3 regions of the Janthinobacterium sp. SUN137 genome follow, and region 1 is predicted to be linked to each of the others. Evidence: predicted binding sites of a transcription regulator. Region 1 holds the regulator's gene; each other region holds the start of a gene.

Region 1 (4,217 bases):
GTGTGGTGCGGGTTCTCTTGCCCGCAAACGGTATACACGGAAATTTTCCTGTGGGTCGAACGCCGCATCGAGGGCACGCGCAGCGCGCGCATGGCCCTCGACAAGCAGGGCCCCTCCGTGCGCAAGGCGTTCAAGAAGACGGCCAAGCACCTGGTATGGGGCGCCATCGCCCTGTGGACGGGCTTTACCTTTGTCGGCTACTTCACGCCGATCAAGGAATTGGCGCAGTCGGTGACCACGCTGAACTTCGGTCCCTGGGAATGGTTCTGGGTCTTGTTCTACAGCCTGGCAACCTACGGCAACGCGGGCTGGCTGCGCGAGCAGGTGTGCAAATACATGTGCCCCTACGCGCGCTTCCAGAGCGCCATGTTCGACCAGGACACTTTGATCATCACCTACGATGCCAAGCGCGGCGAACCACGTGGCGCCATGAGCAAGAAGGCCGGCAACAACGACAAGCTGGGCGATTGCATCGACTGTACCCTGTGCGTGCAGGTGTGTCCGACCGGCATCGATATCCGTAACGGCCTGCAGTATGAATGCATCGGTTGCGCCGCTTGCGTCGATGCCTGCAACAGCGTGATGGACAAGGTCGACCGGCCACGGGGACTGGTACGCTACAGTACCGACCATGCGATGGAAAACAACTTCAATTCGAAGCAGATACGCCAGCGCGCCATGCGCCCGCGCGTCTTGATCTACACTTCCATCCTGGCCCTGATCATCATCGCCGTGTGTACTTCGCTGGCCCTGCGCACGCCCCTGAAAATGGACGTGATCCGCGACCGCGGTTCCATGGGACGCGAAGTGGAAGACGGCATGATCGAAAACGTCTACCGCCTGCAGATCATGAACACATCGGAGCAAAGCCAGCATTTCAAAATCAGCGCTTCCGGCTTGCCGGGCCTGACCTTGCTGACGCGCGAAGAAGTGACCTTGCAGCCGACGGAAACGCTGGGTTGGCCGATCCGCCTGCGCGTGCCGCACGGCGTGGGAGAGAAGGGCTCGAACAAGATTGCGATCGAATTGCAATCGCTGGACGACCCATCGCTGCATGTGCGTGAAAGCGCGGTATTCATCGTGCCACGTTAACAAGGAAAGGCGGACGGGGACCGGGTGCCCTCGCCGCCGCCACGAAGTTGCAGGAAGGCCGGTCCCCATGCGGGGACTGGCTGATTAAACAGGAGAAATATCATGTCCGACAGTCTGAAACTGCAAGCACCCGTTGCACCGTGGTACAAGCATCGCTGGCCATGGCTGCTGATGATCGGCCCCGGCCTGTCCGTGGTCGTCGGCAGCTTCATGGGCTATATCGCGTTTACGCAGCCCGATGCGCTGGTGGTGGGCGATTATTACAAGCAGGGCAAGGCGATCAACCAGGATTTGAAGCGCGACACGATCGCCAGCGACCTGGCGATGGATACGCGCCTGTCGTATGACGTGGCGCAAGCGCGCCTGACCGGTTCCGTGCACAGCTTCGGCAAGGCCTATCAGGCGCCTTTGCAGCTGCACCTAGCGCATGCGACCCTGCCGGAAAAGGATATCAAGGTGCTGGTACAGCCCGATGCGGCCGGCAATTTTTCCGTGGCGCTGCCGATGCTCGAGCGCAGCCGCTGGCAAGTGCTGGTGGAAAACGACAAACGCGAGTGGCGCCTGTCCGGCATCTGGACCTGGCCGCTGCAGCGCAGCATCGCGCTGCATGCGGACGAGGAACTGTAAGTCTTATTTGCAGACGTCCGTGCCGGCCGTAATCGCCTTCAGTTTCGCCGGCTGCAGGATTTCAATTTCCCGGTTCGAGACGCGCAGCCAGCCTTCCTTCTTGAACTTCGACAGCAGGCGGCTGACGCTCTCGATGGTCAGGCCCAGGTAGTTGCCGATTTCCTCGCGCGACATGCGCAGCTGGAAATTGCTGCCCGAATAGCCGCGCGCTTCATAGCGCGACGCCAGGTTGACGATGAAGGCGGCAAAGCGCTGCGTCGCCTGCATATTGCCCAGCAACAGCATGACGCTTTGCTCGCGCGTGATTTCCTGGCTCATCATGCGGTGGAAATGGCGCAGCAGGGTCGGCATATTGCCCAGCAATTGTTCCAGGCTGGAAAACGGGATTTCACACACTTCGCTGTCTTCCAGCGCCACCGCATTACAGTGGTGGCGGTCGGCGCTGATGGCGTCCATGCCCAGCAGTTCGCCCGCCATCTGGAAGCCCGTCACCTGCTCTTCGCCGCCCGGATTGATCTGGTACGTCTTGAAATGCCCCAGGCGGATCGCATACAGGTTCTGGAACGAGTCGCCGATACGGAACAGCGAGGCGCCGCGCACGATCTTGCGGCGGCGGCCTATGATCTGGTCCAGCCTGTCCATGTCGCCCACATCGAGGCCCATCGGCAGGCACAATTGATGCATGCTGCAGGTCGAGCATCGCGCACGCAACGCCTCCACGTTCACGGTGGGCAAGGTTGGAGTGAGTAGCGCTTCAGTCATGTCGGTACCTTTTAGAAAATGCAACAACAAGTTTACTGCATACAGCCGCATACAGGGTTGCCGTATGCCAATTTCACCGTAAATTCGGCGAATAAACGACGTCCAGCCTTTAATTATATGGCAACATCGTCAAAAGCCCATCCGGGACGGGCAATTTGCGCGGCACCGCTTGCCAAGCTGGGGCATTGATAGGAAAATTCCTGACAGCATTATCTGCCGCCTGTGCCGCCCGGTACTGAAAAGGAAATCATGAAGCCTCTCGGCATTAAAGCAAAAGTCGCGCTGGCCACCAGCCTGACCTCGATCGCCATGATCGCGCTGGTCACCATGATCCAGGTGCAGCACATGCGCGACGACTTCACCCGAGTACTGCTGAGCCAGCAATCGTCCCTGATCACCCGCACCGCTGCCGAGCTCGACGACAAGCTGGGCATGCTGCTGCAGATCGTCACCCTGACGGCCCGACAGCAGCCGCCGGAATTGATCGCCCGGCCCGCCCAATTGCGCGAATACTATTCGCGCCGCTCGATGCTGGTGCTGTTCGATGACGTGCTGGTGCTCGACGCGCATGGCGCCGTCGTGGCCGACATGCCGGAGGTAGCGGGGCGCGCCGGCATCAACGTCGCCGAGCGCGAGTATTTCCAGACCGTCCTGCGCACACGCCAGCCCATGATCACCGAACCGATGCTGGGCAAGTCGAGCGGCATGCCCATCGTGCAGATGGTGGCGCCCGTGCTGGCCGCCGATGGCCAGGTGGCCGGCGTGGTGATCGGCGTGCTGCGCCTGTACAAGGACAACCTGCTGGGCCGCCTGCGCTCGGAAAAGATCGGCAAGAACGGCTATTACTTCATCCTCACGCGCGGCGCCGTGCCGCGCTACGTGCTGCACCCCGATACCAGCCGCTTGCTGCAACCGCGCAAGCCGAACGCCAACCTGACGACGACCCAGCTGCTGAAGGAAGATGGCGAAGGCAGCATGGTCAGCACCAACAGCCGCGGCATCACGGCCGTCAACAGCTTCAAGCGCCTGAAATCCGTGAACTGGCTGCTGGCCGCCTCGCTCCCCGTCGAAGATGCCTTCGAACCGTTCGATGGCGTGCTGTACCGGCTGGTGCTGTGGAGCATCCTCGCCTCGCTGCTGGCCGCCTTTGTTCTGGGCTGGGTCACCGTGCGCCTGCTGTCGCCGCTGGTGCGCCTGCGCGACACCCTGCAAGCCCTGCGCACCAGCGGCAGCCGCTTCACGCCCGTGCCGGTGCAGCAGCGCGACGAGATCGGCGAACTGACGGAAGCGTTCAACGGCCTGATGAGCGAACGCGACCGCCTGCAGCAGGAACTCGAATCGCGCGCGGCGGAGCTGGAACAGGAACGCGACCGCGCTGAGGCGGCCAACCGCGCGAAGAGCGATTTCGTGGCCAACATGAGCCATGAAATCCGCACGCCCCTCAATGCCGTACTGGGCATGGTGTATTTGCTGGGCAATACCAGGCTCGACACGGAACAGCGCAAGTATCTGACCATGGTCAGAGTGGCGGGCCAGTCGCTGCTGGGCATCCTCAATGACGTGCTCGACTATTCGAAGATCGAGGCGCGGCGCATGGAGTTGTCGCCCGTCGAATTCGACCTCGATGAAGTCATGAATACCCTGGCCACGACGATGACGATGAATGCGGGCGAAAAGGAGCTGGAACTGGCCATCGCCGTCGAGCCCGACGTGCCGCGGCGCCTCGTGGGCGACGC
Region 2 (4,217 bases), on a different contig from region 1:
TCCGGGATGAAGGCGGCGATGATCAGCGCATACACGGGCAGGCGCGCCGAACACGTCATCAGCGGCGCGATCATGATGGTGACCAGGCGGTCGCGCGGATTCTGGATGGTACGCGCCGCCATCACGCCGGGAATGGCGCAGGCAAAGCTCGACAGCAGCGGGATGAAGGCGCGGCCGGACAGGCCCACGCCGCCCATCAGGCGATCCAGCAGGAAGGCGGCGCGCGGCAGGTAGCCGCAGTCTTCCAGGCTCAGGATGAAGAAGAACAGGATCAGGATCTGCGGCAGGAACACCAGCACGCTGCCGACGCCGCCGATGATGCCTTCCACCAGCAGGCTTTTCAGGTGACCGTCTGGCATGTTCGCCGTCAGCACGGCACCCAGGTGGCCCACGCCATCGGTGATCATTTCCATCGGCGTGGCGGCCCAGGCAAACACGGCCTGGAAGATCAGGAACATCAGCACGGCCAGGATGATGGGGCCGAACACGGGGTGCAGCACCACGTCGTCGATCTTTTCCGTCAGGTTGCCCTTGTCGCTCGTGTCATTGCTGACGGCGGACAGGATGCGGCGCACTTCGCGCTGGGTTTCTTCGACGCTGACGGCATCGATGGCCGCCAGCGGTTTCGCCTCCACGGTCGGCAGCGGCAGCATGGCGTCGATGGCGTTCAGCAAGGCTTTTTCGCCATCGTGCTGCACCGCCACGGTTTCCACCACGGGCATGCCCAGTTCCTGCGACAGTTTCACCGTGTCGATCAGCATGCCGCGCTTGCGCGCCACGTCCGTCATGTTCAGCGCCAGCAACATGGGCAGGCCCAGGCGCTTGACTTCCAGCACCAGGCGCAGATTCAGGCGCAGGTTGGTGGCGTCGACGACGCAGATGATGGCGTCCGGACGCGGGTCGCCGCGGCGCAAGCCGCCCACCACGTCGCGCGTGATGGCTTCATCGGGCGTGGTGGCCGACAGGCTGTAGGCGCCCGGCAGGTCGAGCAGGCGCACGGGCTTGCCGGCTGGCGAGGTGAAATGGCCTTCCTTGCGCTCGATGGTCACGCCGGCGTAGTTCGCCACTTTCTGGCGCGCGCCCGTCAAACGGTTGAACAGGGCGGTCTTGCCGCAGTTCGGATTGCCCAGCAAGGCAATTTGTGGCTGATGCGGCGGCTTGTGCACGCCTGCATCCACGATAGTTTCGACAGCACCCATGGTCATTCCGGTTGAAGCAGCGGTTGAATCGTAATCAGCGCCGCTTCGAAGCGGCGCAGTGCGAACGTGGCATTGCCGACCTTGATGGCCAGCGGATCGCCGCCGGGAATGCCGCGCTTGAGCATGCGGATACGTTCGCCGGGAACGAATCCCAACTCCATCAAGCGGCGGGCCAGGTCGACGCCGTCCTCCGTCTGTCCTGCCGTGTGGGGCGTGATATGCAACACCGTGCCGCTCTGGCCGACTGCCAGCGCATCGAGCGTCATCATGGGTGGAACTAGAGTCATGAGCAAATTCCGTTCAAATTAAGAACACCTGATACCGGCGACGGCGCAAGGCGCCTTGCACCGGTTCCAGGTTTGTGAGGTAAAACGCAACTGTTGCGCATTACCGACAAGCGGCCATTCAATCTGTCCAGACGGTGACCGTCCGAGACAATACCAGCATTATAAACATGAATGCGAATAGTTTTTATTTAGCCCGGAGAGCCGCCCCCATCAAGGGCTGCGTCATTCGGAAACATGGCCTGTGAAGCTGCGGCGCCAGGCCGCCAATTGCCGCACACTTGATCAAAATCACTTGCATTGTCCCCCGCTTTGCGCGACAATGAAACGTAATGATAATGATTCTCATTAAAACACTAGCAACAATGCTTTCCAGCACTAGTGTCTGTTCATCCTCCAGCCAGAAGGTGTATCAATGATTGTATGTGTCTGCAACAACATATCTGATCGTGAAATCCGTCAAGCCGTCGATCTTGGCCTGTCCAGCATGGCCGAACTGCGCCGCGACCTGGGCGTGGCCACCTGCTGCGGCAAATGCCACACCTGCGCGCGGGAAGTGCTGAACGATCACCTGAACGCCACCGTGGCGCTGCAAGAAACCGTATTGATGCGAGCTGTACTGACAAACTAAAGAAAGCGATGAACGCCATGACGATGATGCCCCCGCCCGTAACGGTGCAGGCCGTGCAGCAATTTGCCGACTTCGACAAGAAGCGCAACAAATTCGCGCCGCTGATGGCCATCGTCGTCCTGCACATCGCCGGCTTTTACGCCATCCAGAGCGGCCTGCTGAGCCGTGTGGTCACGGCGGCCATGCCGACCATCACCACCATCAGCATCATCGCCCCGCCGGCGCCGCCCAAGCCGCCAGCGCCGTCCGTACCGAAAACCGTGGAATTGAGCGCCCCCGTGCCGCCCGCCGTGATCCCGCCGCTGCCGCTGATCGCCGTGGCGCCGAGCGAACCGACGATCACGCCGCCGCAGCCGACGCGCGCCGAAGCGGCACCGGTTGCCACCGCCGCGCCGACAGCGCCATCGACACCGTCGCCCACGCCTCCGGCGCCGTCGACGCCGCGCACCGTCAGCAGCGTCGAATACATCAAGGCGCCGCAACTGATCTACCCGAATCTGTCGCGCCGCCTGGGCGAGAGCGGCACCGTGGTGTTGCGCATCCTGATCAATGAAAAGGGCTTGCCCGAGCAAATCCTGATCCATAAATCGACCGGCTACGGCAACCTCGATGAGGCAGGCCGCCAGGCAGCCCAGCGCGCGCTGTTCAAGCCGATGATCGAAAACGGCAAGCCTGTTCCCGTGTACGTGTTAGTACCGCTGACCTTCCAACTGAGCTAGCCTTCCGGCGGCCCTTGCGCCGCTGCCAGCCCGCAAGCACCGCACCCTGTGCCCTGCTTGCTTTTTTGCGCCCTGTTTTCTGTACCAGTCAAGCAACTGCTTGTTTCAGTCTGCCAGCCTACATCCCCGGGCCAGGCAGACTTTTTTTTGCGCTCTACATCTCCGCCCACATCCTGAGCAGGTTGTGATAATGCCCCGTCAAGCCCACCGTCGCCGGTGAATCGCCGTGTTCTCCGCGCACGCTCTGGATGTTTTGATCGAGCTCAAACAGCATGCTGCGCTTCCAATCCTCGCGCACCATGCTTTGCGTCCACAGGAAGGAGCAGATGCGCTCGCCGCTGGTGACGGGCAGTACCTGATGCACGCTGCTCGACGGATACACGATCACGTCGCCGGCCGGCAATTTCACTTCATGCGTGCCATACGCGTCGACCACCACCAGCTCGCCGCCTTCGTACTCGTCCGGCTCGCTCAAAAACACGGTCGACGAGACGTCGGCGCGCATCGATTGCATGCCGTTTTTCGGCGTGCGGATGGCACCGTCGATATGCAGGCCATAGTGCTCGCCGCCCGCATAGCTGTTGAAGAACGGCGGCAGGATGCGCAGCGGCAGCACGGCGGAAAAGAACAGGGGGTTGGCCATCAGCGCGCGGCTGACGATCTCGCCCAGTTCCAGCGCCAGCGGCGAACCTTCCGCCAGCTGGCGGTTGCGCTTGACTTGCGCGCCTTGCGCCCCGACGCTGGCGCGCCCGTCGACCCAGTCCGTCTGCGCCAGGCGCTGGCGAAACTGCGTGACCTGTTCCGGCGTCAGCACGCCGGGTATATGCAGCATCATCTTGCTATCCTTTTTCAGTAAATATCGCTGCCTGATTATCGCATCGCCGGCAGCGGCCAAGAAGACACAAAAGCAAGAACGGAGCAACATTTCCCGCCTTTTCAGCACGGCCATGCAGGCGCGCCAGCGGCGGCCAAATAGGAGCATGAACGCGAATGAGAATGGCCTTCATTTTCCTTAACAAATAAAAAACGGAAAAATGTGCCAATCCATTTGAGAATGGGTTTTATTCGCACGATATTTACGTTAAAAAGACGGAAAAATGCCGTTTACCGCCCGAAATCGCCCATATTTTGCGCTATCATGCGGGCATAGCGAAACCGGCAACCTGCGCGCCACCAGGCAGCCAGCGCCACCCGGCAGTGAACGCCAGCAGCCTCCGGTTTCATCATCGAACGCGACACAGAACAAAGGAAATCCCATGAAGGGCGATAAAGAAGTCATCCGCATGCTCAACGCACAGCTCACCAACGAACTGTCGGCCATCAACCAGTACTTCCTGCATGCGCGCATGTACAAGCACTGGGGCCTGGAAAAGCTGGGCAAGAA
Region 3 (4,217 bases), on a different contig from region 1:
GATCTGCTGCGAAATGTCGCTGGCCAGGATCTGGTAGCGGAAGGCGGGCGCCTGCAGCTTGAATTGCTCGCACAGCATGGCGATCGAATACAGTTCTTCGCCGCTGGCGGCCGCCGCCGACCAGATGGCGAGGCAGCCGCCCGGATGCGCGCGCGCCCAGGCGGGCAGGTAGCGGTCGCGGAAATAATCCCAGATGGACGGCGTGCGGAAGAACAGGGTGTCGTTGGTGGTCACCAGGTCGATGAAATGGGCCACCTCGTCGCGGTCGCTGGCCACGCGGTCCAGGTACGCCTGGTAGCTGTGCAGGGACAGCGCCTGCAGCCGTGGCTGCAAGCGCCGTTCCAGCAAGACGCTCTTGCGCGCCGTCATGGCGATGCCCGTATGCTGGCGCACCAGCGCGATCAGGGTCGTCAGCACCTCGGGCGTCAAGGTGGCCGCGTGGCTCATGGCTTACACCACGAAGCCGGAGACAGTCTGGTTCAGGCTGCCCGCGCGCTCGTTCAAGCCATCCGTCGAGCGGGCGATGCTGTCGCAGTTGGCGGCCGACTTTTCCGTTTCCTCGGCAATGTATTGGATCGCCGTGGAGACTTCGCGCGCCGTCAGCAGCTGCTCGTTGGCCGCCTTCGAGATATCCGAGATGGCCAGGGTGGTCTTTGCCACGCCCGAGACGATCTTGTCGAAGGCGTCGCTGGCCTGGCGGGAGATTTCGCTGCCCGTCGAGACGCGCTTGACGGACTCGTTGATCAGCTTGGAAATTTCCTTGGTCGCCTGCGAAGAGCGCTCGGCCAGCTTGCGCACCTCGTCGGCGACGACGGAAAAGCCCAGGCCGTGCTCGCCCGCGCGGGCCGCCTCGATGGCCGCATTGAAGGCCAGCATGTTGGTCTGGTTGGCGATTTCGCTGATCACCTTGACGATTTCGCCGATGTCTTCCGACGAGCGGTTGATCAAGTCCATCGCCTCGATCGACTTGGCGACGGCGCGCGCGCCCGCTTCCGCTTCCTGCTGCGTGGCTTTCGCCAGGTAATCGGCGTTCGAGGTGTTTTCCGCGATGGAATTGATGGAAAAGGTCAGGCCGTCGATGGAGGCGTTCATTTCTTCCACCGTGGCGCCCAGCGCCTGCGTGCCCACGGCCACGCCCGTGGCCCGTTCGGCGATCGCGTGCGAGGCGTCGGCAAAGCCGTTCGCCGCCGACACCACGTTGCCGATCACGCCGCGCAAGTCGATGATCATCTTGCTGATGCCGCCGGCCAGCAGGTCGATCGGCTCGTCGCCCTCGGGCACGATATTGCAGGTCAGGTCGCCTTGCGCCGCGCGCGCCACCGACTCGAGCAGGGCATTGACCTTGCGGCTGTCGTTGGCGGCCTTGGACTGGATGCTGTTTTCCAGGTTCACCTGTTCGCTGATGTCGATGGCGAACTTGACCACCTTATACGGCTTGCCGTTGAGGTCCAGGATGGGGTTGTAGGTGGCTTGTATCCACACCACCTTGCCATGGTTGCCCAGGCGCTTGTAGCGGCCCGCGTCGAATTCGCCGCGGTTGAGCTTTTGCCAGAATTTCTTGTATTCGGCGCTGCTCGCGTACTCGGGCTCGCAGAACATGCGGTGGTGCTCGCCCTTGATATCGCTCAAGTCATAGTCCATGACGGCGAGGAAATTGTCGTTCGCATCCAACACATTGCCCTGCATGTCGAATTCGATCACGGCCTGCGCCTTGCCGATGGCGCTGACCTTGCCTTCGTATTCGGCGTTGCGCTTTTTCAGGGCCGTGACGTCGCTGGCGAACTTGACCACCTTGAAGGGCCGGCCTTCCGTATCGAAAATGGGGTTGTACGAGGCATTGAGCCAGATTTCGCGGCCGTCCTTGGTGACGCGCTTGTATTCGCCCGCGTCGAACTGGCCTTGTCCCAGCTTGTGCCAGAACTGCGCATAGTCGTCGCTGTTGGCGTAGTCGGGCAGGCAAAACATGCGGTGATGCTTGCCCTTGATCTCGTCGAGCGTGTAGCCGACGGACTTGAGGAAATTGTCGTTGGCGTCGAGGATGGTGCCGTCGAGCCGGAATTCGATCACGGCCTGGGCCTTGCTGATGGCGTCGATCTTGCCTTCGTAATCGGCGTTGCGGCGCTTGGTGGCCGTGATGTCGGTGGCAAACTTGATGACTTTATACGGTTTGCCGTCCGCGTCGAGGATGGGGTTGTAGGATGCGTTGATCCACACTTCGCGCCCATCCTTGGCGCGGCGCTTGTATTCGCCATGGTCGAACTCGCCGCGTCCCAGCTTGGCCCAGAAGTTGCTGTATTCATCCGTCTTGACATACTCGGGGTCGCAGAAGATGGCATGGTGCTTGCCTTGTACTTCCGCCAGGGTATAGCCGACGACGCGCAGGAAATTGTCGTTCGCATGCAGGATGGTGCCGTCGAGTTCGAATTCGATCACGGCCTGGACACGGTTCAATGCAGTATTTATCGCTTGTAAGTCCAGATCCTGGGAGTGGCTGACATGGCTGGCTGCGTCCATAGTATTTCCTTCGGGGTGAGAAGAGGAATGGGAACGATAATGCCGCTGCTATTACTTTTACTGCTATCCATAAAAGGCAGCAATGTTATTGCCGCGGTCGACATCTGGTGATAATCGGTGAGAATGTGCGCGCAGAACGGCCGCCAGTGTTTTTCCTGCGGTATGCCTTATTGTAGATAAATTGTAGAGTATTGATTTGTATCAACAATTTTATTATTCCCCAGCATCTGGCGAAAAACAAGGGGCGGGAATAAATAATGTAAAAACTGTCGCAATTGGCCCATGCCGGCATATAACAAACGCATTTTCTTACATAATAAAACGGCGTTATTATTATTGTGCTTTTATTATTTAAATGAATATTCAAGTGATAGCTTCTACTGGACCTTGCTGCATGCAGCAGAATCTTTCCGCAAATGATGTTGTACCATGGCGTACCATGCTGGCGCCTGCGCGCGCACGACAAAAATAATACGAGCGTTCTTTTATGCGGTATAGTGCAGCTTCATCCCTTGCAACCACCTCATCGCCAAGCAAAAACCTATAGACCAACAAGGAAGAGACATGAGTGCTGAATATCAAGTGAACGGCGCCGTTGCCGTCATTACCCTGGCCAACCCGCCCGTCAACGGCCTGGGCCTGGCGACGCGTACGGCCGCCGTGGCCGGCATCCGCCAGGCGCTGGCGGACGACGCCGTCAAAGCCATCGTCATCACGGGCGCCGGCAAGGCCTTTTCGGGCGGCGCCGATATCAAGGAATTCAATTCGCCCAAGGCGCTCACGGAACCAACGCTACATACCTTGATCAACGTCGTCGAGCAATCGACCAAGCCTGTAGTGGCGGCCATCCACAGTGTCTGCATGGGCGGCGGCCTGGAGCTGGCGCTGGGCTGCAACTACCGCGTGGCAGCGCCTGGCGCGCAGATGGCCTTGCCTGAAGTTAAACTCGGCATCTTGCCGGGCGCGGGCGGCACGCAGCGCCTGCCGCGCGTGCTGGGCCTGGAAATGGCCTTGAACATGATCGTCTCGGGCACGCCCGTGGCGTCGGAAAAACTGGCCGGCACGGCCCTGTTCGACGAAGTCATCGCGCCCGGCGCGGACTTGCTGGCCGCCGCCGTGGCCTTCGCCACGAAAGTGGGCGACGTGCGCCCGCTGCCGAAAGTGCGCGAGCGCAAGGTCGATTACCCGAACCACGAAGCGTTCCTGCAATTTTCGCGCAATACCGTGAAAGCCATGTCCGGCCCGTTCCCCGCACCGCTGAAATGCGTCGATGCCGTGGCGGCCGCCGTGACGATGAAGTTCGACGACGGCTTGAAGTACGAGCGCGAACTGTTCATGCAGCTGGTGCAGTCGCCGGAATCGAAAGCCCTGCGCCACGCCTTCTTTGCCGAGAGGATCGCCAGCAAGGTGCCCGACGTGCCGGCCGACACGCCCGTGCGCGCCATCGCCAGCGCGGCGATTGTCGGCGCCGGCACCATGGGCGGCGGCATCGCCATGAATTTCGCCAACGCGGGCATCCCCGTGACCTTGCTGGAAACGAAGCAGGAAGCGCTGGACAAGGGCCTGGCCACCATCCGCAAGAATTATGAAAACACGGTCAAGAAGGGCAAATTGACGCAGGACAAGGCCGAGCAGCGCATCGCGCTCGTTTCCGGCACGTTGGCGTATGCGGACATCGCGCAGGCGGACATCGTCATCGAAGC

The links. The regulator FNR, encoded in region 1, switches genes on or off when oxygen is low (the NO sensors DNR and NnrR bind a similar motif). The targets are predictions, from matches to a motif close to TTGATNNNNATCAA.
Region 2: O3298_RS07720 (FeoA family protein) is a predicted target of FNR. The motif match lies at 1,765-1,778, and genes of this name have one in related genera.
Region 3: O3298_RS12130 (PAS domain-containing methyl-accepting chemotaxis protein) is a predicted target of FNR. The motif match lies at 2,706-2,719, and genes of this name have one in related genera.

The regions. Positions count from the first base shown of each region.
Region 1 is NZ_JAPWHZ010000004.1:63,554-67,770, forward strand. Features, by position in the region: gene ccoG (cytochrome c oxidase accessory protein CcoG) at 1-1,092, shown strand, start outside; gene O3298_RS20740 (FixH family protein) at 1,195-1,719, shown strand; gene fnr (fumarate/nitrate reduction transcriptional regulator Fnr) at 1,723-2,481, opposite strand; gene O3298_RS20750 (response regulator) at 2,731-4,217, shown strand, end outside.
Region 2 is NZ_JAPWHZ010000001.1:1,692,051-1,696,267, forward strand. Features, by position in the region: gene O3298_RS07715 (ferrous iron transporter B) at 1-1,205, opposite strand, end outside; gene O3298_RS07720 (FeoA family protein) at 1,202-1,486, opposite strand; gene O3298_RS07725 (bacterioferritin-associated ferredoxin) at 1,899-2,114, shown strand; gene O3298_RS07730 (energy transducer TonB) at 2,132-2,833, shown strand; gene O3298_RS07735 (Fe2+-dependent dioxygenase) at 2,988-3,668, opposite strand; gene bfr (bacterioferritin) at 4,090-4,217, shown strand, end outside.
Region 3 is NZ_JAPWHZ010000002.1:882,850-887,066, forward strand. Features, by position in the region: gene O3298_RS12125 (protein-glutamate O-methyltransferase CheR) at 1-447, opposite strand, end outside; gene O3298_RS12130 (PAS domain-containing methyl-accepting chemotaxis protein) at 451-2,451, opposite strand; gene O3298_RS12135 (3-hydroxyacyl-CoA dehydrogenase NAD-binding domain-containing protein) at 3,079-4,217, shown strand, end outside.